4 regions of the Streptomyces sp. NPDC093111 genome follow, and region 3 is predicted to be linked to each of the others. Evidence: riboswitches for the same ligand, from Rfam matches in the RefSeq annotation. Region 3 holds a riboswitch; each other region holds the start of a gene.
The links. Region 3 has a riboswitch for cobalamin ahead of metE (5-methyltetrahydropteroyltriglutamate--homocysteine S-methyltransferase). Riboswitches for the same ligand answer to the same signal wherever they lie in the genome.
Positions count from the first base shown of each region.

Region 1: another riboswitch for cobalamin. It lies ahead of AB0Q96_RS27870 (ribonucleoside-diphosphate reductase subunit alpha); the one in region 3 lies ahead of metE (5-methyltetrahydropteroyltriglutamate--homocysteine S-methyltransferase).
Region 2: another riboswitch for cobalamin. It lies ahead of AB0Q96_RS05095 (cobalamin biosynthesis protein); the one in region 3 lies ahead of metE (5-methyltetrahydropteroyltriglutamate--homocysteine S-methyltransferase).
Region 4: another riboswitch for cobalamin. It lies ahead of cobN (cobaltochelatase subunit CobN); the one in region 3 lies ahead of metE (5-methyltetrahydropteroyltriglutamate--homocysteine S-methyltransferase).

Region 1 is NZ_JBFBNW010000016.1:183,600-188,363, forward strand. Features, by position in the region: gene AB0Q96_RS27865 (ribonucleotide-diphosphate reductase subunit beta) at 1-929, opposite strand, end outside; gene AB0Q96_RS27870 (ribonucleoside-diphosphate reductase subunit alpha) at 929-3,277, opposite strand; cobalamin riboswitch at 3,405-3,567, opposite strand; gene AB0Q96_RS27875 (GNAT family N-acetyltransferase) at 3,589-4,104, opposite strand; gene mctP (monocarboxylate uptake permease MctP) at 4,192-4,764, opposite strand, start outside.
Region 2 is NZ_JBFBNW010000003.1:57,485-62,248, forward strand. Features, by position in the region: gene AB0Q96_RS05080 (alpha/beta hydrolase) at 1-182, opposite strand, end outside; gene AB0Q96_RS05085 (inorganic phosphate transporter) at 578-1,858, shown strand; gene AB0Q96_RS05090 (hypothetical protein) at 1,875-2,096, shown strand; cobalamin riboswitch at 2,241-2,372, shown strand; gene AB0Q96_RS05095 (cobalamin biosynthesis protein) at 2,407-3,408, shown strand; gene AB0Q96_RS05100 (cobyric acid synthase) at 3,405-4,764, shown strand, end outside.
Region 3 is NZ_JBFBNW010000011.1:131,355-136,118, forward strand. Features, by position in the region: gene AB0Q96_RS20690 (LamG-like jellyroll fold domain-containing protein) at 1-493, shown strand, start outside; gene AB0Q96_RS20695 (alpha/beta hydrolase) at 591-2,240, opposite strand; cobalamin riboswitch at 2,379-2,603, shown strand; gene metE (5-methyltetrahydropteroyltriglutamate--homocysteine S-methyltransferase) at 2,767-4,764, shown strand, end outside.
Region 4 is NZ_JBFBNW010000004.1:333,737-338,500, forward strand. Features, by position in the region: gene cobN (cobaltochelatase subunit CobN) at 1-2,544, opposite strand, end outside; cobalamin riboswitch at 2,585-2,719, opposite strand; gene AB0Q96_RS08610 (cobalamin biosynthesis protein CobG) at 3,053-4,297, shown strand; gene AB0Q96_RS08615 (precorrin-8X methylmutase) at 4,294-4,764, shown strand, end outside.

The DNA of each region.
Region 1 (4,764 bases), on a different contig from region 3:
ACGCCCTGGAGCTCCATGAACGCGAACGGGTTCGCCGAGCCGAACACCGGCGCGAGGCCCAGGCGGGTGAGCCGCTGGTCGGCGACGCACTGGAGGTACTCGCGCATCGACTCGGTGTTCATGCCCGGCAGGCCCTCGCCGCACAGGTCGCGGCCGAACTGGAGCTCCGCCTCGACGGCCTCCCGCAGCATCGCGGTGACCTGCGCCTGGAGCTCGTCGTCGAAGAGCTCGGGCTCCTCCTTGCGGACGGTGTCCACGACCTCGAAGGCGAAGTCCATGTGCATCGTCTCGTCGCGGAACACCCAGTTGGTGCCGGTCGCCAGGCCGTGCAGCAGACCACGGGACCGGAACCAGTACACGTACGCGAAGGCGCCGTAGAAGAACAGGCCCTCGATGCAGGCGGCGAAGCAGATCAGGTTGAGCAGGAAGCGCCGTCGGTCGGCCTGCGTCTCCAGGCGGTCGATCTTCTCGACCGAGTCCATCCACCGGAAGCAGAACTGCGCCTTCTCGCGGATCGACGGGATGTTCTCGACGGCCGCGAAGGCCGCCGCCCGGTCCTCCGGGTCGGGGAGGTAGGTGTCGAGCAGCGTCAGATAGAACTGGACGTGCACGGCCTCCTCGAAGAGCTGGCGCGAGAGGTAGAGCCGCGCCTCGGGGGAGTTGATGTGCTTGTAGAGCGTCAGGACCAGGTTGTTGGCCACGATCGAGTCGCCGGTCGCGAAGAAGGCGACCAGGCGGCCGATCATGTGCTGCTCACCGGGGGTGAGCTTGGCGAGGTCGGCGACGTCCGAGTGGAGGTCGACCTCCTCCACGGTCCAGGTGTTCTTGATCGCGTCCCGGTAGCGCTCGTAGAAGTCCGGGTAGCGCATGGGACGGAGGGTCAGTTCGAAGCCCGGGTCCAGCAGGTTCTTCTGTTCGTTGGAGCTCATCACTGGCAGGCCTCGCAGGACTCGGGGTTCTCAAGGGAGCAGGCGACGGCGTCGGGGTCGGCGACCTGCTGGACGGGGATGGTGGCGGCCTGCGCGGCGCGGGCGATCCGGGTCGCCGGGCGCGAGCGCAGGTAGTACGTGGTCTTCAGGCCCTGCTTCCAGGCGTACGCGTACATCGACGACAGCTTGCCGATGGTCGGCGTCTCCAGGAACAGGTTCAGCGACTGGGCCTGGTCCAGGAACGGGGTACGGGCGGCGGCCATGTCGATCAGGCCGCGCTGCGGGATCTCCCACGCCGTCCGGTACAGCTCGCGCACCTCGGCCGGCACCCAGTTGAAGCCGGCGATCGAGCCGTTGGCCTCGCGCAGCGCCTCGCGGGTCTGCGCGTCCCACACGCCGAGCCGCTTCAGCTCGTCCACGAGGTACGAGTTGACCTGGAGGAACTCGCCGGACAGCGTCTCGCGCTTGAAGAGGTTGGAGACCTGCGGCTCGATGCACTCGTAGACGCCGGCGATCGAGGCGATCGTCGCGGTCGGCGCGATGGCGAGCAGGAGGCTGTTGCGCATGCCGACGGCGGCGATCCGCTCGCGCAGCGCGGCCCAGCGCTCCGGCCAGTTCAGCTCCACGTCGTAGTGGTCCGGGTGCAGGACGCCGCGGGCGGTGCGGGTCTTGTCCCAGGCGGGCAGCGGGCCGTTGCGCTCGGCGAGGTCGGCGGACGCCTCGTACGCGGCCAGCATGATCCGCTCGGCGATCCGGGTGGACAGCGCGCGGGCCTCGGCCGAGTCGAAGGGCAGCTTCAGCTGGAAGAAGACGTCCTGGAGGCCCATCGCGCCCAGGCCCACCGGACGCCAGCGGGCGTTGGAGCGCCCGGCCTGCTCGGTCGGGTAGAAGTTGATGTCGACGACCCGGTCGAGGAAGGTGACGGCGGTGCGCACGGTCTCGTCGAGCCGCGCCCAGTCGATCTCCCCGTTCCGCACGAAGGCGCCGAGGTTGACCGAACCGAGGTTGCAGACGGCCGTCTCGCCGTCGTCGGTGACCTCGATGATCTCGGTGCAGAGGTTCGAGGAGTGGACGACGGAGCCGGGCTCGGCGGTCTGGTTGGCGGTCCGGTTGGACGCGTCCTTGAAGGTCATCCAGCCGTTGCCGGTCTGCGCGAGGGTGCGCATCATCCGGCCGTACAGGTCACGGGCCGGCATGGACTTCTTGGCCAGGCCCGCGGCCTCCGCCGCCCGGTACGCGGCGTCGAACGCGTCGCCGTACAGGTCGACCAGCTCGGGCACGTCGGAGGGCGAGAACAGCGACCAGTCGGCGTCCGCGTTGACCCGGCGCATGAACTCGTCCGGGATCCAGTGCGCGAGGTTCAGGTTGTGCGTGCGGCGGGCGTCCTCGCCGGTGTTGTCGCGGAGCTCCAGGAACTCCTCGATGTCCGCGTGCCAGGTCTCCAGGTAGACCGCGGCGGCGCCCTTGCGGCGGCCGCCCTGGTTCACCGCGGCGACGGAGGCGTCCAGCGTCTTCAGGAACGGCACGATGCCGTTGGAGTGCCCGTTGGTGCCGCGGATCAGCGAACCGCGGGCGCGGATGCGGGAGTACGACAGGCCGATGCCGCCCGCGTGCTTCGACAGGCGCGCGACCTGGTGGTAGCGGTCGTAGATGGAGTCCAGCTCGTCCTGCGGGGAGTCCAGCAGGTAGCAGGAGGACATCTGCGGGTGGCGGGTGCCGGAGTTGAACAGGGTGGGGGAGGAGGGCAGGTAGTCGAGCCGGCTCATCAGCCCGTACAGCGCGGCCACCTCGTCGACGGCGCGCGCCGACTCGTCCTCGGCCAGACCGGACGCCACCCGCAGCATGAAGTGCTGCGGGGTCTCGACGACCTTGCGGGTGATCGGGTGCCGCAGCAGGTAGCGGGAGTACAGGGTGCGCAGGCCGAAGTAGCCGAAGCGGTCGTCGCCGGCCGGGTCGATCAGCGCGTCGAGGCGCGCGGTGTGCGCGGCGACGAACGCGGCCGTGCGGTCGGCGATCAGGCCCTCGCGGTGGCCGACGGCGACGGAGGCCGAGAAGGAGACGGCGCCCTGGCCGGCCGCCTCGTCGGCGATGGTGAGGGTGAGCAGCCGGGCGGCGAGCCGGGAGTACGCCGGGTCCTCGGCGATGAGTCCGGCGGCGGCCTCGGTGGCCAGCTCGCGCAGCTCCGCCTCGTCCGCGCCGGCGCTGCGGCCGCGCAGGGCGGCGGCGGCGACCTTGCCGGGGTCGGTGTCCGGGAGGTCGGCGGTGAGATCGGTCAGGACCCGCAGCAGCACGGTGCCGGGGCCGTCGGTCTCGATCGCTGCGGCCGGATCGGCGGGCGCGATGGTCACGTGGGGGCTCTCCCTCGCTCGGCGCGGAGCCAGGACGGGAGGCGGGAACGGGCGGCCGTACGCACGGCGGCGCCGCGTCCACCGGCCCACTCCGCGAGGCCCGGACGTCTGTGGCACCCGGAACGGACGGACCGGGCACGCTGTCGGCAGGTCTTCGGACTCACCCTGGGCGCGAAAGCGCGCAAAACACACCGTTGCGGGACAGTTCCGGATTTCCACCGGATTCCCCTGCGGCGACAGCGAGGACGAGCATACATGTGGGGGGCGCCGCTCACGGCACCCCCCACATGTTGTGTCGGCCGGAGCCGGGCTCAGAGCTCCAGAACGTAGGTGAAGAGCGTGAAGTCCAGCCCCGGGACGGGCTTCCAGTCCCGTTCGGGGGAGCGGACGAAGCCCAGTCGCTCATAGATGCGGTGGGCGGTGGCCATCGTCCGCTGGGTGGACAGCACGATCCGCGCGCACCCCTCGACGGCCCGCGCCCGGTCCACGCAGGCCCGCACGAGGGCCTCCCCGACGCCCCGGCCGCGCGCCGCGTGTGCGACCGCCAGCATGCGGAACTCGGCCTCGCCCTCCCGGGCGATGTCGGCCCACTCCCGGCCGCCGGCGGTGAAGGTCACCCCGCCGAGGACCGCGCCGGTCGCGTCCGTGGTGTCGACCGCCACGAGCACCTCGGCCTCGGCGTCCCGCCGGGCCACGTCCCGCAGCAGCCCCAGATACGCGTCGTCCTCGCCGAAGGTGAGGAACCCGTCGTCGAGATAGGCCCGCGCGGTGATCTCGCCGAGGGCCGCGTACTCCTCGGGCCGTACCGCCCTGATCGTGAAGTCCATGCCCGGCAGTCTGCCCCCGGCACGGCTCCGCCCGCCCCCGGATATCCGGAGGCGGGCGGGAGGCGGTGGAGCGGACGGCCGCGGGGCTCAGTGCCCGGCGGTGCCGACCTTCGGCAGCTCGGTGGCGACACCCGCGTCACCGGCGTCCGCCGTGTAGTCCCCGGGCGAGGTCTCGTCGACGCCGTCGGGCGCCTTGAGCGCCTTCAGGACGACGGTGAGGACCACGGTGACGACCAGGTTGAGCACGAAGGCGGTGAGGCCGATGTAGCCGATCTCGCCGATGCCGGGGATCTCGGCCGAGGAGCCGCCGAAGTGCTTCTGGGTGGGGCTGGCCACGCCGTACGCGGCGGCGGTGCCGTAGACCATGCCGACGGCCCAGCCGGCGAGCAGCGCCCAGCGGTGGAACCAGCGGGTGAACAGGCCGCCGACGAGGGCGGGGAAGGTCTGGAGGATCCAGATGCCGCCGAGCAGCTGGAAGTTGATGGCGACGGTCTTGTCCATGGTGAGGACGAAGACCAGCGCGCCGACCTTCACCAGCAGCGAGACCAGCTTGGAGACCTTGGTCTCCTGCTCGGGCGTCGCGTTCGGCTTGAGGAAGTCCTTGTAGATGTTCCTGGTGAACAGGTTGGCCGCGGCGATCGACATGATCGCGGCCGGGAC
Region 2 (4,764 bases), on a different contig from region 3:
CGGGTCAGGGTGATCCGGCCGGGTCCGGTGGCGTGCACGGTCAGTTTGGGGTCGCCCGGGAGGGGGCGCCCTGACGGCACCCCCAGGGCGGCGTCGCTGGCGTACCGGCCGGCCGCAACCGCGGCCGCGCCGACACCGATCACTGTGGTGACGGCCGCTGCCGTCGCTGTAGCCGGGCGCACGCTCCCAGTGTCGGCAGAGGGCGGGAAGGCTGCCACCGGCGGGCCCCCTGACGAGTGACATGGGTCTCCCCGGCGGGGTCGTCCGTACGGCTGACGGGGTGCGCGGGCGGGGCGACGACGGGCTCCGGGGGGTCCATGGGACGGAACGGGCGGAGAGGGGCCGAAGGGGTGCGAGTCGCATGCGTCCCGGTACGGCGGGGCTTACCCCGGGTCGCACCCTGACCGCATGGTGGACAGGCGTGCCGTCCGGGAGGGATCCGGGGCGGAACCGGAGGCGGAAACGGAATGCCGGGACCCCGGTTGGGGACACCACACAGCCCGACCCAGTTCATCTTCCGTTCACCCAGGTTGCGTACGTTCGACGAGCCACTGACGTCAAACGATTGCCTGGGTAAATGGAACACATCACGCTGCTGCTCGCGATTGTGGTCGTGACAGCTCTCGTGTTCGATTTCACGAACGGTTTCCACGACACCGCCAACGCGATGGCGACGACCATCTCGACCGGTGCTCTCAAGCCCAAGACGGCGGTGGCCATGTCCGCCGTGCTGAACCTCGTCGGCGCGTTCCTGTCCGTGGAGGTCGCCAAGACGATCTCCGGCGGGATCATCAACGAAGAGGGCATTCGTACAGAAGTGATCTTCGCGGCGCTCGTCGGCGCCATCCTGTGGAACCTGCTGACCTGGCTGCTCGGTCTGCCGTCCAGCTCCTCCCACGCCCTGTTCGGCGGCCTGATCGGCGCCGCCGTGATGTCGGCGGGCTGGGGCGCGGTCAACGGCCCGACCATCGTCACCAAGGTCCTGATCCCCGCCGTCGCCGCGCCGATCGTCGCCGGTCTGGCCGCGATGGTCGCCACCCGCCTGACGTACCGCCTCGGCGCGAAGTCGAACACCGGGACGAAGGCCACCGCCAAGGGCTACCGGGCCGGCCAGATCGCCTCCGCCGGTCTCGTCTCGCTCGCCCACGGCACCAACGACGCCCAGAAGACGATGGGCATCATCACCCTCGCCCTGGTCACCGGCGGCGTCCTCGCCCCCGGCTCCAACCCCCCGATGTGGGTCATCGTCGCCGCGGGCATCGCGATCGCGCTCGGCACCTACCTCGGCGGCTGGCGCATCATCCGCACCATGGGCAAGGGCCTCACCGACCTCCAGCCGCAGCAGGGCTTCGCCGCCCAGACCAGCGCCGCCACGGTCATCCTGGCCTCCTCGCACCTGGGCTTCTCGCTCTCCACCACCCAGTCCTGCTCGGGTGCCGTGATGGGCGCCGGCCTCGGCCGCAAGGGCGGTGTCGTCCGCTGGTCGACCGCCACCCGGATGTTCGTCGCCTGGGGTCTGACCCTGCCCGCCGCGGCCCTGGTCGGCGCCGGCGCCGAGTTCCTCACCAAGCAGGGCCCCTGGGGCATCGGCGCCGTCGCGGTCCTCCTGGTCGCCGGCTCCGGGGTCATCTGGTCGCTCTCCCGCCGCAAGCCGGTCGACCACAACAACGTCACGGCCGACGACCTCGACGCCCCCGCCGAGCCCGCGGGCGTCGTGACCACCGCCATCGCGGCCGTCACCCCGCCGCCGGCGGCCGGCTCCGTCGCCGCCGTCACGGACACGGGCCTGAAGACCACCATCCCCACCCCGGGCCCCACGGACCCGGCCGCTCCCCCGGCCCCCGCCGCCGCGGTCTAAGGAACTGGAACCAAGCATGAAGATCGACTGGGCAGCCCTCGGCTCCGTCTTCGGAGTCAGCCTCGTGGCGACCGTCGCCCTGGTGGGCCTCTTCACCCTCGGTGTCATGGGCCTCTCCAAGCAGGAGGAGGCGGCCGCGAACGGCGGCTCCGCCGGCCTGGCCCGCACGGGCGCCTACGCCTGCTTCGCCCTGTGCGCGGCAGCCGTGGCCTACGGCATCTACCTGATCGTCATCTGACGCGCTCCACCGCGCGTCGTCCGAGGCGACGAGCACGAGGGCCGGGCGGTCCGCACCATCGGGTGCGGGCCGCCCGGCCCTCGTGTCTGTGGCGCTCCGCACAGTGACCCGACGCAGGTCAAGGGTGAGTTGACGGCTGTTCGCGCAGCGTGGTGGACTGCCGGGGCCATTACGGCGGCAGTAGAGGAAGTCCGGTGCGAATCCGGCGCGGTCCCGCCACTGTGACCGGCCCCCCGGGGCCGGGAGTCAGGAACTCTCGCCGCCGGTCACGTCGATCCAGGGCGCGGACCCTGAGTGAGGACAGAGCGCCATGCCCGGCCGCGGCCTCAGCCTTCCCGGTACCACCGGCGCCTCCGGCGTCACCCGTGCCACCACCGTCTTCGCGTACGGAGCGGCCGCCGGCCTCGCCGTCGACCTGCTCGCGGGCGACCCCCGCCGCGGCCATCCCGTCGCCGCCTTCGGCCGGGCCGCCGGCGCCGTCGAGAAGCGCCTGCTGCGCGACCACCGCGGCTGGGGCGCCCTGCACACCGCCGTCTGCGCCGGCTCCACCGTGGCCCTCGGCGCGCTGGCCGCCCGTACGGTACGGGGCAGCCGCACCGCCACCGTCGCCCTGACCGCCGCCTCCGTGTGGGCCGTCGTCGGCGGCACGACCCTGGGCCGCGAGGCCCGTGCGATCGGCGGGGCGCTCGCGGCCGGGGACCTGGAGGTCGCCCGGGAGCGCCTGCCGCACCTGTGCGGACGCGACCCGCACTCCCTGGACGGTCCCGCGATGGCCCGCGCGGTCGTCGAGTCGGTCGCCGAGAACACCTCCGACGCCGTCGTGGGCGCCCTGTTCTGGGGCGCCGTCGCGGGCGTGCCCGGCCTGGTCGGCTTCCGGGCGGTCAACACCCTGGACGCGATGGTCGGCCACAAGTCGCCGACGTACCGGCGCTTCGGCTGGGCCTCGGCCCGGCTCGACGACCTCGCCGGCTGGCCCGGCGCCCGGCTCACCGCCGTCCTCGCCACCGTCGCCGGCGGGAACCCGGGCGGCGCCGCCCGGGCCTGGCGCGCCGACGCGGCCCAGCACCCCAGCCCCAACGCGGGCCCCGTGGAGGCGTCCTTCGCGGGCGCGCTCGGCGTACGGCTCGGCGGGACGCTGGCGTACGGCGGGCGGATCGAGCACCGGCCCGTCCTCAACGGGGCGGGGCGGCCCGTCGAGGTCGCCGACATCGACCGGGCGGTACGCCTGTCCCGCCGGGTCACCGGACTGACCCTGGCCGCCTGCGTCGGCGGCCGGATGATCGCGAGCGCGCTGAAGCGGAGGAACGCATGAGGGGTGGGGGGCTGCTGGTCGCCGGCACCACGTCCGACGCGGGCAAGAGCGTCGTCACGGCCGGCATCTGCCGCTGGCTGGTCCGGCAGGGGATCAAGGTCGCGCCGTTCAAGGGGCAGAACATGTCCCTGAACTCCTTCGTGACCCGGGAGGGCGCCGAGATCGGCCGCGCCCAGGCCATGCAGGCGCAGGCCGCCCGCGTCGAGCCCACCGCGCTGATGAACCCGGTGCTCCTGAAGCCCGGCTCCGACCGCTCCAGCCAGGTCGTCCTCATGGGGAAGCCGGTCGGCGAGATGAGCGCCCGCGGCTACCACGGCGGACGGCAGGCGACGCTCTTCGAGCCCGTGATGGCGTGCCTGGAGGAACTGCGGGGCACGTATGACGCCGTGATCTGCGAGGGGGCGGGCAGCCCGGCCGAGATCAACCTGCGGCGCACGGACATCGTGAACATGGGCATCGCGCGGGCCGCGCGGCTGCCCGTCGTGGTCGTCGGCGACATCGACCGGGGCGGGGTGTTCGCCCAGTTCTTCGGGACGACGGCCCTGCTCGCCCCCGAGGACCAGGCGCTCGTCGCCGGGTACCTGGTGAACAAGTTCCGCGGCGACGTGACGCTCCTGGAGCCCGGCCTCGACATGCTCCACGGCCTCACCGGGCGCCGCACCCTCGGTGTCCTGCCGTACGCGCACGGGCTCGGCATCGACGAGGAGGACGGGCTGCGGGTGTCGCTGCGCGGCACCGTCCGCGAGTCCGTGGTGGCGCCGCCGGTCGGCGCCGACGTGCTGCGGGTCGCCGTCTGCGCCGTCCCCCTGATGTCCAACTTCACCGACGTGGACGCGCTGGCCGCCGAGCCGGGCGTGGTGGTCCGGTTCGTGGACCGGCCCGAGGAGCTCGTCGACGCGGACCTGGTGGTCGTCCCCGGCACCCGCGGCACCGTGAAGGCCCTCGCCTGGCTGCGGGAACGCGGCCTGGCCGACGCGCTGGCCCGGCGCGCCGCCGAGGGACGTCCGGTGCTCGGCGTCTGCGGCGGCTTCCAGGCGCTCGGCGAACGGATCGAGGACGAGGTCGAGTCGCGGGCCGGCGTGGTCGACGGGCTCGGGCTGCTGCCCGTACGGATCCGCTTCGGGGTCGAGAAGACCCTGGCCCGGCCGGTCGGCGAGGCGCTCGGCGAGCGCGTCGAGGGGTACGAGATCCACCACGGCGTCGCCACCGTCGAGGGCGGCGAGCCCTTCCTCGACGGCTGCCGGGTCGGCGCGGTCTGGGGCACCCACTGGCACGGCTCGCTGGAGAGCGACGGCTTCCGCCGCGCCTTCCTGCGCGAGGTCGCCGCCGCGGCCGGCCGCCGCTTCGTCCCGGCCC
Region 3 (4,764 bases):
CGCCCACAACGCCTGGTTCAACGGCTCCGTGCAGCGCGTGGCGGCCTTCGGCTACCCGCTGCGCGACGACCAGATCGCCTCGTACGCCGGCCGGCTGACGGCGCCGACCGGCCGGAGCACGCAGCTGCGCGAGGTCCCGGGCGAGCCGCTGTCCCAGGGCTGCCACCAGAACGTCGACCCCTTCGGCGCCGACTACGGCACGTCGAGCACCCTCACGCCGACGCTGACGGCGACGGTCACCCACCCCGACCCGTCGAAGGAGGTGTGGGCCGAGTTCTCGATCTGGGACAACACCGACCCGACGCAGCCGCAGCCGATCACCATGGGCGCGGCCGGCTCGGCGAGCACCAAGGTCCGCGGCCAGGGCACCGTCTCCGTCCCGGTCCCCCGGCTGCTCCCGGGTCACACGTACGGCTGGCGCGTCCGCACCACCGACGGCACGACCACCTCGCCCATCTCCACGAACTGCCACTTCAGGGCCCCCGCGGCCTGAGCCCGGCCGGCGGATCGTGACGTCCTCGTCCTGACGTGCCGGTGAGGGTGGGGCCCCACCGCGCGGGGCCCCACCCGCACAGCCGTGCGGAGCGGGGTCAGAAGCGGCTCTGCCCGATCGGGAGGCGCTGCGGGAGGGTCGGCAGCGGGAGCCCGGTGGAGCGGTGGGCCTGGCCGGCCGGGGTCCGGCAGCTGAGGTCGGCGGCGGGCAGACGGCCCGTCACCAGGTAGGCCGTGGCGGTCGCGTCGGCGCAGGATCCCAGCCCGTAGACGCCGTGGCCCTGGCCGCCGAGGACGGTGACCATCCGGGCCCCCTTCATCGCCCGGCGCAGCCCCTGCCCACTGGCCAGGGGCGTCTGCGAGTCCCACTCGTTCTGCAGGACGAGGGCGCCGACGGCGTTGTTCACCTCGGTGGCGGGCTCGGCCCCGCCCCGCCAGAACGCGCACGGCTTGATGTTCGACGCGAAGTCCCCGTACAGCGGGTACCTGCGCTTGTCGCGGATCGCGTCGCGCCGGTACTGCTCCGGGTCGCGCGGCCAGGCACGGGTGTCGGCGCACACCACGGACCAGAAGGCCGCGTCCATGTTGTCCGCCGGGACGGCGGGGGCACCGGCCGGAGCGCCGGCGGGGCGGGCGCCGGCCGAGGGCGCGGGGGCGAACGGCGTGCCGTACCTCGCCGGTGCCGGAGTCCGGCCCTCGGCGGCGTCCTTGAGCCGTACGACCGCCTCGGCGGCATAGGCCACGTCGAAGAAGACGGCCCGCGCCCCGAGCCGGATGTCGTCGCCCGTCAGGCTGACGCCGTCGAGCACGATCGGCTCACGGTCCGCCCGGGCGACCAGCGCCCAGAAGGTCGCGCCGACCTCGGCCGGGGTGGCGCCGAGCCCGTACGTCGCGTTCCGCTCGGCGGCCCAGCCGGTCCAGCGGGTGAACGCCGGTTCCGCGCCCTCGGCCCATATCTGGATCATGCCGCGCCAGATCCGCTGCGGGTCGACCGCGCTGTCGAGGACGAACCGGTCGGCGCGCTTCGGGAACAACTGCGTGTAGACGGCGCCCAGATAGGTGCCGTAGGAGTAGCCGAGGTACGAGATCTTCCTCTCGCCGAGCACGGCGCGGATGACGTCCATGTCCCGGGCCGTGTCGCGGGTGGTGAGGTGCGCGAGGGCGGCGCCGTTCCGCGCCCGGCACTTCTCCGCGACGGTCCGCGCCCACTGGACGTCCTTCGTGAACGTCGCAGCCTTGTACGGGCGTTGCCAGGCCGCCTCGGCGTCGTTCAGGCCACAGCTCACCGGGCTGCTCCGGCCGACGCCCCGGGGATCGAAGCCGATCAGGTCGTACCGCTTCTTCACGTCGTCCGACAGCATCGATGCCATCCAGACCGGCATGTCGAGGCCCGATCCGCCGGGCCCGCCGGGATTCAGCAGCAGCACCCCGCGCCGGTCGCGCGCGCTCGTGGCCTTCGTCCGGGAGATCGCCAGGTCGAGCGTGCGCCCGTTCGGACGGGCGTAGTCCAGCGGCACCTTGATCGTCGCGCACTGGTACTCCGCCGGTCCTTCGGCGTCACAGCGGCTCCAGCGCGGCTTCTGGTGTCCGTAGCGCGCGAGCGGGTCGGATAAGGGGGAGGCGGCGGGCGTGGTGGCGGCGGTCCGGGAGGCCGGTCCGGCCGCCGAGGCCACCGCGGGAGTGAGGACGGGGAGGAGCGTCGCGATGGCGCCGAGGGCCACGACGGACGTCGTTCGGGTGCTTCGCACGATGATGGGGATCCTCGCGGGAGGTGGGTGTTCGGTCCCAAGAACCCTTGCTCATAGGCGACTTGCCCGAATCCCCCCGAAGTACGGCTTCGGGTCCCCCCAGAGGAGGATCCGACCCCGACGCGCGGGTCCGTGGTCTACAGTGAGCACGCAGCTGGTTCGCCCCGTCCGCCAGGCGGGATGCGTCGTAAGAGGGAACCCGGTGGGAATCCGGGACTGCCCCGCAGCGGTGAGTGGGAACGACCGCCGTCACACAGCACTGGGTCCGACGTACCGGACCTGGGAAGCGACGGCCAGTAGGTGTCTCGTTTCGACGGGACGTGCCCGCGAGTCCGAAGACCTGCCCGTTGCCCGCACGCGGACGATTCCGCGCGCGGCCATCCGGTGACCTCGAGGGCGGGTCGGCGACCATACAGGCGGACGAGCGCGCTGTGCCGCGCGCGGCCGGATCCGCCTGTCCCCGGTCTCTCTTCGCCCCTCGTCCGGTCTCCGGACCTCAGGGATCCATCTCGCGAAGGAGATCTCCGTGACCACGAAGTCCACAGCCGCGGCAGCACGGGCCACCGTGTACGGCTACCCCCGTCAGGGGCGGAACCGCGAACTCAAGAAGGCGATCGAGGGGTACTGGAAGGGCCGCGTCACCGCCGACGCCCTCCGGGACACCGCCGCCGGACTGCGCCGGACCAACTGGCTGCAACTCGCCGACGCCGGCGTCGCCGAAGTGCCGACCGGTGACTTCTCGTACTACGACCACGTCCTCGACACCACGGTGATGGTGGGCGCGATCCCGGGCCGTCACCAGGAGGCCGTGGCGGCCGACGCGACGGACGGCTACTTCGCCATGGCCCGCGGCACCCAGGACGTGGCCCCGCTGGAGATGACCAAGTGGTTCGACACCAACTACCACTACCTCGTCCCCGAACTGGGTCCTGACACGGTCTTCTCGGCGAACTCCGCCAAGCAGGTCGCCGAGCTCCGCGAGGCCCTCGCGCTGGGGCTGACCGCGCGCCCCGTGCTGGTCGGGCCGGTCACGTACCTCCTGCTGGCCAAGCCCGCCCCCGGCGTGCCGGCGGACTTCCGGCCGCTGACACTGCTGGACCGCCTGCTGCCCGTCTACGCCGAGGTCCTCGCCGACCTCCGGGCCGCGGGCGCGGAGTGGGTGCAGATCGACGAACCGGCGCTGGCGCAGGACCGCGCGCCCGCCGAACTCGGCGCCGCCGCCCGGGCCTACCGTGAGCTCGGCGCCGCCGGGGACCGGCCGAAGCTGCTCGTCGCCTCCTACTTCGACCGGCTGGGCGACGCCCTCCCGGTGCTGGCCAAGGCGCCGGTCGAAGGACTCGCGCTCGACTTCACCGGGCCGGCCGCCGCGAACCTCGAAGGACTCGCGGCCGTCGGCGGACTGCCCGGCAAGCGGCTCGTCGCCGGCGTGGTCGACGGCCGCAACGTCTGGGTCAACGACCTGAAGGGCTCCCTCACCACCCTCGGCACCCTCCTCGGGCTCGCCGGCCACGTGGACGTGTCCGCCTCCTGCTCGCTGCTCCATGTGCCGCTCGACGCCGCGGCCGAGCGGGACGTCGACCCGCGGGTCCTGAGCTGGCTCGCCTTCGCCCGGCAGAAGACGGACGAGGTCGTCGCCCTGGCCAAGGGCCTCTCCCTGGGCACCGACGCCATCGGCGACGAACTGGCCGCCAACCGGAGCGCGCGCTCCGCCCGCGCCGCCTCTCCCCTCACCCGCGATCCCGCCGTACGCGCCCGGGTCCGGGCCGTCACCGACGCGGACGGCCGCCGCTCCCGGCCCTACCCCGAGCGGGCCGCCGCCCAGCGGGCCCACCTCGGCCTGCCGCTGCTGCCGACGACCACCATCGGGTCCTTCCCGCAGACCGCCGAACTGCGCGCCGCCCGCGCGGACCTGCGCGCCCGGCGGATCGACACCGTCGCCTACGAGGAGCGCATCAAGACGGAGATCCAGGAGGTCGTCTCCTTCCAGGAGAAGACCGGACTCGACGTCCTGGTGCACGGCGAGCCCGAACGCAACGACATGGTCCAGTACTTCGCCGAGCAGCTCGCCGGCTACCTGGCCACCCAGCACGGCTGGGTGCAGTCGTACGGCACCCGCTACGTCCGTCCGCCGATCCTCGCCGGCGACATCTCCCGCCCCGCGCCGATGACCGTGCGCTGGACCGCGTACGCGCAGTCGCTCACCGACAAGCCGGTCAAGGGCATGCTCACCGGCCCGGTCACCATGCTGGCCTGGTCCTTCGTCCGCGACGACCAGCCGCTCGCCGACACCGCCCGGCAGGTGGCCCTCGCGCTGCGCGACGAGGTGCGCGACCTGGAGGCCGCCGGCACCTCCGTCATCCAGGTCGACGAGCCCGCGCTGCGCGAGACCCTGCCGCTGCGGGCCGCCGACCGTCCGGCGTACCTCGCCTGGGCGACCGAGGCGTTCCGGCTGACCACCGCGGGGGTGCGGCCGGACACCCAGATCCACACCCACATGTGCTACGCCGAGTTCGGCGACATCGTG
Region 4 (4,764 bases), on a different contig from region 3:
GTTGTCCGTGCGGTAGCGCTCCAGGAGCGAGTCGGCGAGCGCCTGGCCGGTCTCCCACGCGAGGCGGGACGGCACGGCCTTCGGGTCGACCGAGTAGAAGTTGCGGCCGGTCGGCAGCACGTTGACCAGGCCGCGCAGCGGCGAGCCCGAGGGCCCGGCCGGGACGAAGCCGCCGTTCAACGCGTGGACGGCGTGCGTGAGTTCGTCGGTGGTGGCGGCCAGCCGCGGGACGACCTGCTCACAGGCGAAGCGCAGCACCGCGTGCACCTCGGCGCCGTACGCGGCGGCCACCGAGCCGATCGCGTCCACGGACCAGTCCGCCGCCTCCATGCCCTCGACCAGCTCGCGGGCCTTCGCCTCCGCCTCGTCGGCGGTGGTGCGGGTCGCCGCCGACTCGTCCAGACCGAGCGCCTCGCGCAGGCCCGGCAGCGCCTGCGTGCCACCCCAGATCTGCCGGGCGCGCAGGATCGACAGGACCAGGTTCACCCGGGCCTCACCGGCCGGGGCGCCGCCCAGGACGTGCAGACCGTCCCGGATCTGCGCGTCCTTGACCTCGCACAGCCAGCCGTCGACGTGCAGCAGGAAGTCGTCGAAGCCGTCGTCCTCCGGGCGGTCCGCCATGCCCAGGTCGTGGTCCAGCTTCGCCGCCTGGATCAGCGTCCAGATCTGCGCGCGGATCGCCGGCAGCTTCGCCGGGTCCATGCTGCTGATCTGCGCGTACTCGTCGAGCAGCTGCTCCAGGCGCGCGATGTCGCCGTACGAGTCGGCGCGGGCCATCGGCGGCACCAGGTGGTCGACGAGCGTGGCGTGCACGCGCCGCTTGGCCTGGGTGCCCTCGCCCGGGTCGTTCACCAGGAACGGGTAGACGAGCGGCAGGTCGCCGAGCGCGGCGTCCGGGCCGCAGGCGGCGGACAGGCCGGCGTTCTTGCCGGGCAGCCACTCCAGATTGCCGTGCTTGCCCAGGTGCACCATCGCGTCCGCGCCGAAACCCCCGTCCTCGGCGCGGGCGGCGATCCAGCGGTAGGCCGCCAGGTAGTGGTGTGAGGGCGGCAGGTCCGGGTCGTGGTAGATCGCGATCGGGTTCTCTCCGAAGCCGCGCGGCGGCTGGATGAGGACCAGCAGGTTCCCGCGGCGCAGCGCGGCGAGCACGATGTCGCCCTCGGGGTTGCGGGAGCGGTCCAGGAACATCTCGCCCGGCGCCGGACCCCAGTGCTCCTCGACCCGCTCGCGCAGCTCCGCCGGGAGCTCGGCGTACCAGCGCCGGTAGTCGGCGGCCGGGATGCGGACCGGGTTGCGGGCCAGCTGCTCCTCGGTGAGCCAGTCCTGGTCGTGGCCGCCGGCCTCGATCAGGGCGTAGATCAGCTCGTCGCCGTCGCCGGAGACCAGACCGGGGATGTCCTCGACCGGGCCGAAGTCGTAGCCCTCGGCGATCAGCCGGCGCAGCAGCGCCACGGCGGAGGCCGGGGTGTCCAGGCCGACCGCGTTGCCGATGCGGGAGTGCTTCGTCGGGTACGCGGAGAGGACGAGCGCCAGCCTCTTCTCGCCGTTCGCGATGTGCCGCAGGCGGGCGTGCCGGACGGCGATGCCGGCGACGCGGGCGGAGCGCTCGGCGTCCGCCACGTACGCGGGCAGCCCGTCCTCGTCGATCTCCTTGAAGGAGAACGGGACGGTGATGAGCCGGCCGTCGAACTCCGGGACGGCGACCTGGCTGGCCGCGTCCAGCGGCGACAGGCCCTCGTCGTTCTCCTCCCACGCGGCGCGCGAGCCCGTCAGGCACAGCGCCTGGAGGATCGGCACGTCCAGGGCGGCGAGCGCGCCCGCGTCCCAGGCCTCCTCGTCGCCGCCGGCCTGCGCCTCGGCCGGCTTGGTGCCGCCCGCCGCGAGGACCGTCGTGACGATCGCGTCGGCGCCGCGCAGCTCGTCGAGGAGCTCCGGCTCCGGGGCCCGCAGGGAGGCCACGTACAGGGCCTTCGCCCGGGCGCCCTTCTGCTCGATCGCGTCGCAGAGGGTGCCCACGAAGGCGGTGTTGCCGCTCATGTGGTGGGCGCGGTAGTAGAGCACGGCGACCGTGAGGGCGCCCTCGGGCGTGGCGCCCGGGATCCGCTCCAGGGGGCCCCAGGTCGGCGCGGGGGCCGGCGGCTCGAAGCCGTGGCCTGTCAGCAGCACCGTGTCGGAGAGGAAGCGGGCCAGCTGCCCGAGGTTGCCCGGGCCGCCGTGCGCCAGGTACGCGTGCGCCTCGGTGGCCACGCCGACCGGGACGGTCGAGGTCTCCATCAGCTGCGCGTCGGGGGCCTGTTCGCCGCTCAGCACCACCACGGGCTTCCCGGCGGCCAGGACCGTGTCCAGGCCCTCGTCCCAGGACCGCAGACCGCCGAGGAGACGGACGACGACGAGCTCGACGCCGTCGAGGAGCGCGGGGAGGTCGGCCAGCGGCAGCCGGGCCGGGTTGGCGTACCGGTACTCCACCGGGCCTTCCCCGGCGGCGGCGTTCGCCGCTCGGGCACTGAGCAGGTCGGTGTCGGAGTGCGACAGCAGCAGGAGCATGGCGAGCTCAGGCCCTTCCTCGGGGTTGTCCGCGCCCCGGGTGGTCGTATGGACGGCGGGAGTTCCTGACTCACCGCCCCGAAACCTCCGGACCGGCTCACAGTGGCGGGACCGCGCCGGATTCTCACCGGGCTTCCTCCCCGGGGTCCTGGGACCCCATGCCGCTTGCATCCTAGATCGTGAGCGGGCGCGGCGGGGGAGAGCCGGGGGGTCGGGCGGATCACACCTGGGGCGGGGGGCGGCGGGGGCGGCGGTCAGGAGCGGGTCGTGGCCCGGGTCATGGCGGGTTCGGGGCCGGGTCGTGGCGGGTTCGGGCCCGAGTCGTGGCGGGTTCGGGGCCGGGTCGTGGCGGGTTCGGGCCCGAGTCGTGGCCGGACCAGGCCCCGCCCGTGGCCGCCCAGGCCCCGCCCGTTGCCCGCCCAGGCCCCGCCCGAGGCGGCCCCCGGCCCCTCCCGTGGCCGGTTCGCGGCAGGTGGGAGGGGATCGTGCCGTGGGTATGCTCGCCGCCATGTCGGCCACCCCACGTACCTCGCCCGAACCGGGCGAACCTCTCATACGGGACCGCGGCGACGCCTGTCCGGGTGCGCTGCGACTGCACGCGGCGGACGACGGGCGGCTCGCCCGACTCCGGCTGCCCGGCGGGCGTTTGACGGAGTCTCAGGTCCTCGCGTTGGCCGAGGCGGCCGAGTCCCTCGGGGACGGTGGCGTCAGCATCACCTCGCGCGGCAACGCGGAGCTGCGCGGGCTCGGCGAGGGCTGCGGCGCCGAGCTGGCCGCGCTGCTCGACCGGGCCGGGCTGCTGCCCTCGCCGCGCCACGAACGGATCCGCAACATCGTCGTCTCGCCGGCCGCCGGCCTGGACGGACTCGGCGGCGCCGAGCCGCAGTTGTGGGCGCGTGAGCTGGACGCGCTGCTGTGCGCGGAGGCGTGGACGGCGGCGCTCTCGGGACGGTTCCTGTTCGTCCTGGACGACGGGCGGGGCGACGTCGCGGGGCTCGGCGGCGATGTGACCTTGCTCGCAGAAGGGCCCCCCGGCGGCGGGGAGGTCCGCGCCCAGGTGCGCCTCGGCCCGCAGGCCGTCCGGGTCGCCGCGGCCGACGCCCCGCGCGCCGCGCTCGCCGCCGCCGACGCGTTCCTGCGGGCCGCCGAGGCCGCCGGGACCGGCGCCTGGCGGGTGCGGGAGCTGCCCGAGGGGTGCGCGCCGGACCTGGCGGCGGCCCTGGCGCGCGCCGGGCTCGCCGCGGAGCCCGTCCCCCATCCCGTACCGCCGCTGCCCCAAGGGGACCCGCCCGCCCCGGGGCCGCTGGGCGACGACGCCCGGTACGTGCTCGCGCCGCTGGGCCGGCTGACCGCCGCGCAGTTGCGGGCGCTGCTGCCGGCCCGCGAGGTGCGGTTCACGCCCTGGCGCGGCGCGGTGGTCGTCGGGCCGCCCGGCGGGCTCGCCGAGCCGGCCGCGTACGGCCTGATCACCCGGCCCGACGCCCCCGGCACCGGCGTGAGCGCCTGCACCGGGCGGCCCGGCTGCGCCAAGTCCCTCGCCGACGTGCGGCGGGACGCGGCCCTCGCCCCGCACGGACGGCTGCCCGTCCACCTCTCGGGGTGCGCCCGCCGCTGCGGGCACCCGCACGGCGCCTGGGTCGACGTCCTCGCCACCGAGGACGGCGGCTATCTGGTCGACGGCGTCCCCACCCCCCGTACCTCCCTGTCCGAAGCGGTCGCGGCGGCCCGCGGCCCGGCGACCCCCACGAGATGAGCGAGAGCAACAGGATGTTCGAGTACGAGAAGGACGGCGCGGAGATCTACCGCCGCTCCTTTGCCACGATCCGCACCGAGGCGGACCTCGCGGGCCTGCCCGCCGACGTCGCCACGGTCGCCGTACGCATGATCCACGCGTGCGGCATGACCGACCTCGTGCGGGACATCGCCCACTCCCCCGGCGTCGTGGCCTCGGCACGCGCCGCCCTGCGCGCGGGCGCCCCGATCCTGTGCGACGCCCAGATGGTCGCCAGCGGCGTCACCCGCAAGCGGCTGCCGGCCGGCAACGACGTGGTCTGCACCCTGTCCGACCCGTCGGTGCCCGCGCTCGCCGCCGAGCTGGGCACCACCAGGTCGGCCGCCGCGATGGAGCTGTGGCGGGACCGCCTGGAGGGCTCGGTCGTCGCGATCGGCAACGCGCCGACCGCTCTCTTCCACCTCCTGGAGATGATCGCGAAGGGCGCG